Regions from separate parts of the Paenibacillus chartarius genome, predicted to be linked through region 1. Evidence: a T-box and tRNA genes for the amino acid it is inferred to sense, from the RefSeq annotation. Region 1 holds a T-box; the other holds one or more tRNA genes.
What was found. The T-box of region 1 lies ahead of ileS (isoleucine--tRNA ligase). A T-box ahead of a tRNA ligase gene usually reads a tRNA of that ligase, here a tRNA-Ile.

Region 1 (2,362 bases):
TACCGGCTTCCAGCGTGACATGCTCGCCCGTCATAACCAGCGAAGTCCGGTCGTAGAACGGATGCTTGCATGTGACGAGCTCCAGCTCGCTGCCCTTCACTGTGGATATGACGTTCCATTCCGTCCAGCCGATTTCCTTCGCCGCGGCTTCCAGCAGTCCCTGTGCGAGCACATATTTCCGGCCGCCCGTCTCAACGACGGCGTAGTCGAACTCCGGATGCACCGAGATGCCGAGATTCGCCGGAAGCGTCCAAGGCGTCGTCGTCCAGATGACGATCGCCGCATCCTGCGGCAGCTTACCCTTACCGTCCTGAACGTCGAAGGCGACGTAGATCGAAGGCGACGTCTTGTCGCGGTATTCGATCTCCGCTTCGGCGAGCGCGCTCTCCGAGGACGGCGACCAATAAACCGGCTTCAAGCCCTTGTAGATATACCCCTTCTCCACCATACCGCCGAACAGGCGGATTTGCTGCGCTTCGAACTGCGGCTGAAGCGTGATGTACGGGTTGTTCCAGTCGCCGCGGATACCCATCCGGCGGAACTGCGCCTTCTGCTTCTCGACCCACTCCAGCGCATACGCTTTGCAGTACTCGCGGAATTCAGGCACGCTCATTTTCTTCCGGTCGACCTTGCCGCCGTTGGCGATCGCCTGCTCGATCGGCAGGCCGTGCGTATCCCAGCCCGGTACGTAAGGGGCGTCGTAGCCCTGCAGCGTCTTGAAGCGGACGATAATATCCTTCAGCGTCTTGTTGAGGGCATGGCCGATATGAATGTCGCCGTTCGCATACGGAGGTCCGTCGTGAAGCACCCATTTCGGTTGGCCGCGGCGGCTCTCCTGCACTTTGGCGTACACGTCGATCTCGTCCCACCACTGCTGCATTTTCGGCTCCGCCTGCGGCAGATTGCCGCGCATCGGGAAATCGGTTTGCAGCAAATTCAGCGTTTTACTATAATCCATCGTTATGACCCCTTTCCAATTCGGTCTTTCATGTATGGGAGGGCAACAAAAAAGCCCCGTCATCCCCAAAGGGACGAGGAGCTCTCGCGGTACCACCCTAATTAGCAAGCCATCTGTCCTCCGCCGCGCGCAGCGGTGCAGCAGGAATAAGGCATGCTCACTTCACACATCGGTAACGGAATGACCCGGCCTTCCATAGTGGGTAAGTTCGCTAGGCGAAATTACCGTTCCGGCGGCACTCTTGGGAGATCTTCGCTCGTGTGTGCAGCACCGGGCTTCCACCAATCCCCGGCTCGCTGTCTGCATATGGACGAACTACTCGGCCCAATCATCGTTTTGCCACAATAACTTATTACGAAGTATAGCGAATTCGCTCCGCTCAGTCAACAGAACGGAAGCCCGCCTTAAAACCCTTGGCCGCCTTCTTCGCCGTTACCCGGCTCGAGCGCCTTCCAATCGTCCTTGCTGAGCAGCTCCAGCTGCGCCTCGACCAGCGTTCTAAAGCGCGTCCGGTATACCGACGCCTGCTTCTTCAGCTCCTCGATCTCCAGTGCAATCTTGCGCGAGCGGGCGAGCGACTCGTTGATGATCCGATCGGCGTTCTTCTCCGCTTCCTTCAGGATCAGCTGCGCTTCCTTCTTGGAATTGTTCTTCACTTCGTCGGCCGCTTCCTGCGCAACGATAATCGTCTTGCTCAGCGTCTCTTCGATCGTCGCAAAATGGTCGAGCCGCTCCTGCAGCGTAGCCACCTGGCTCTGCAAATCTTTGTTCTCGCGGATGAGCGCCTCGTAATCTTTAATCACTTGATCGAGAAATTCGTTCACTTCGTCTTCATCGTAGCCTCTGAACGAGCGTCCGAACTCCTTGTTATGTATATCGAGCGGCGTTAACGGCATCCGTGCACCTCCGGCAGTAGTAAAAGTAGTCCTAACTAGCATTCGACAAGAAGCAGGAAATTCCTGCACCGAAGCGACAAAAAAGTTGACTTTTGCAGTTATACGAACTTGCCGACCTTAACCCGCAGCCGTCCGCTTTTCGTCGTCCCTTCGACCTCCAGCACTTTAAACCGTCCGAACCCCTGCATCGACACCATATCGCCGGCCTTCAGCTGGGCGCTCGGATTCTCCTCAGGCTTCCAGTTGACTCTGCACCGTCCCGCTTGAATCGGCACAAGCGCCTTCGCCCGGCTCAGCTTCCATACGTCGCCGACGATCCCGTCGAGCCGCATCGATGCGACGGATAAGCTCATTTCCTGCAGCTCTGAGCCGGTCGTGGCCAGCTTGTCCAGCGGCAGCAATTCGGTATGTACGGCAACGCGATGTACTTGCGACAAATTCAACCGCAAATAATCGGCAGCCTCTTCCGCGACAAGATAATGGCAGCCGGCCTCTCCCGCGTGAATAT
Region 2 (2,362 bases), on a different contig from region 1:
GAGTGAGCCATGTAGGACTCGAACCTACGACACCCTGATTAAAAGTCAGGTGCTCTACCGACTGAGCTAATGGCTCGTATATGAACAAAATTTTTGTGGCAGGGGCAGCAGGAATTGAACCCACACTAACGGTTTTGGAGACCGCTGTTCTACCTTTAAACTATGCCCCTTTATTTAGTTGTTGGTGGTGGAGGCTGATGGATTCGAACCACCGAACTCGTCAGAGAACAGATTTACAGTCTGCTGCGTTTGGCCACTTCGCTAAGCCTCCATATGGTGGTGCCGCCGAGAGGAATTGAACCCCCAACCTACTGATTACAAGTCAGTTGCTCTGCCAATTGAGCTACAGCGGCAAATGACCCGTAGGGGATTCGAACCCCTGTTACCTCCGTGAAAGGGAGGTGTCTTAACCCCTTGACCAACGGGCCTTATCATGTATGGCGGAAAGGGTGGGATTCGAACCCACGCACGGGAGTTACCCGCCTAGCTGATTTCGAGTCAGCCCCCTTGGGCCTCTTGGGTACCTTTCCAATGGCTACGGAGAGAGAGGGATTCGAACCCTCGCACCGCTTACGCAGTCTAACCCCTTAGCAGAGGGTCCCCTTGAGCCACTTGGGTATCTCTCCATCTAGCGGCGGAGGGACTCGAACCCACGGCCTCACGGGTATGAACCGTACGCTCTAGCCAGCTGAGCTACGCCGCCACATGTTGTTTATAAAGCGACGGAGAAGGAGGGATTCGAACCCTCGAGACGCTTGTGACGCCTACACGATTTCCAATCGTGCTCCTTCGGCCAGCTCGGACACTTCTCCATTCTGAATGTAAAGAGTATGGTGGACGCTGACGGGATCGAACCGCCGACCCTCTGCTTGTAAGGCAGATGCTCTCCCGGCTGAGCTAAGCGTCCAAAAGAATGGCTCCCCGAACAGGACTCGAACCTGTGACAACTCGATTAACAGTCGAGTGCTCTACCAACTGAGCTATCAGGGAATAATGGTGGAGCCAAGCGGGATCGAACCGCTGACCTCCTGCTTGCAAGGCAGGCGCTCTCCCAGCTGAGCTATGGCCCCATGGAAAAGTATGATGATGGGCCCTAGTGGACTCGAACCACCGACCTCACCCTTATCAGGGGTGCGCTCTAACCAGCTGAGCTAAGGGCCCTTACAGGTGTAATGAAAGCGGAGAGGTTCGCAGCGCGAACATCCTAGGTAATAAATCCAGGGTATTGGGATAAGCCCTCGACCTAAGTGACAGGAACTACATATTATCATGTATCACTTATTTAAATCAAGTGGTTTGTTTTGGAAAAGATCACTGTAGTCATAGCAGCTTGCCCACCATCGAAACCGACTTGTTTACGTTGCCGCAGCGACAACGAAAATCAATATATCATTTTGAAGGCGACAATGCAACCGTATTTTTTTCCATAACAATCGAGTTTGCAAGTAACGCGGCAGCACTCAACCGACTGCCATAGTTTCTCCCCATTGACCCGCCAATACTCGCCTTTCCGCCATTGTCAGCGGCATGTGTCAGTTACCAATATTCCCGGCGGGCGTTTCGCGGAGTGCGCAGAATTTATCTTTAGTTCCCTACAGGTAAGTCAATCTCTCCGCCCATATAGATCGTAGAGCTGTATAACCGCTTCGTCTGAACTAACGGTCGCGCATCCTCACGCTTGGCCAATGCTTCCTCGCGGCTTGCAAACAAACGGACGTACCGGTCATCATGAATGACGACCTGCTCTCTGCCTACTCCCAAAAAATCCGCATGGCCGACATAGCCGTCAACCGGGAATACCGCCACTTCGTTCATATAACCGTCATAGATCGTAGGGAACACGCCGCCTCCCCGCCTGTATGCCAAAATATAGTCGACACCGCTATCGTCCCAACCACGCAGCGTATCGATGATCGTCAGCCAGCCTTCGGTCTTGCGCTCCTCCTTCCATAGCTCCTTTCCCGTGCAATCCAATAAGAACATGCCGTCCTTCCCTTTCAGGCCCGCTTTCGTATCGCCTCGAACGATACGGTCGAGTCCCGCAATCTGCAGCCCCGGCAAGTCGGTCCGGAATTTGCCGAGCGCAACATGCTGGGATTCGATCGAATCCGCGTATCGCCACAGCTCCCGGCCTCCCTTGTCCATCATAACCGTCACGCTGCCGCCAATAACGAGTTCCTTCTCGCCATCGCCGTTCACATCCCCGACCCAAATACAGTCGGCGTGATCCTCAAGGCCGCGGCAGCTCCACAATACGCGTCCGCGATGATCAAGCAGATCATAGCCTGCCATCACTTCGTCGCGGCCGTCGCCATCCAGATCGTACACCCACGGAAAGTGTCCCGGATTGCCTTCATGCGTC

Region 2: it encodes a tRNA-Ile, which carries the amino acid that the T-box ahead of ileS (isoleucine--tRNA ligase) is inferred to sense. The anticodon was not compared.

The regions. Positions count from the first base shown of each region.
Region 1 covers NZ_JBHLWN010000070.1:30,851-33,212, reverse strand. Annotated here, with positions in the region: gene ileS (isoleucine--tRNA ligase) at 1-958, opposite strand, end outside; T-box leader at 1,025-1,299, opposite strand; gene ACFFK0_RS17230 (DivIVA domain-containing protein) at 1,363-1,854, opposite strand; gene ACFFK0_RS17225 (YlmH family RNA-binding protein) at 1,953-2,362, opposite strand, start outside.
Region 2 covers NZ_JBHLWN010000076.1:71,750-74,111, forward strand. Annotated here, with positions in the region: tRNA gene ACFFK0_RS19510 (tRNA-Lys) at 4-76, opposite strand; tRNA gene ACFFK0_RS19515 (tRNA-Trp) at 97-170, opposite strand; tRNA gene ACFFK0_RS19520 (tRNA-Tyr) at 186-271, opposite strand; tRNA gene ACFFK0_RS19525 (tRNA-Thr) at 278-353, opposite strand; tRNA gene ACFFK0_RS19530 (tRNA-Glu) at 357-428, opposite strand; tRNA gene ACFFK0_RS19535 (tRNA-Ser) at 439-530, opposite strand; tRNA gene ACFFK0_RS19540 (tRNA-Ser) at 539-626, opposite strand; tRNA gene ACFFK0_RS19545 (tRNA-Met) at 630-703, opposite strand; tRNA gene ACFFK0_RS19550 (tRNA-Ser) at 724-812, opposite strand; tRNA gene ACFFK0_RS19555 (tRNA-Val) at 832-907, opposite strand; tRNA gene ACFFK0_RS19560 (tRNA-Asn) at 915-990, opposite strand; tRNA gene ACFFK0_RS19565 (tRNA-Ala) at 995-1,070, opposite strand; tRNA gene ACFFK0_RS19570 (tRNA-Ile) at 1,088-1,161, opposite strand; gene ACFFK0_RS19575 (rhamnogalacturonan lyase family protein) at 1,585-2,362, opposite strand, start outside.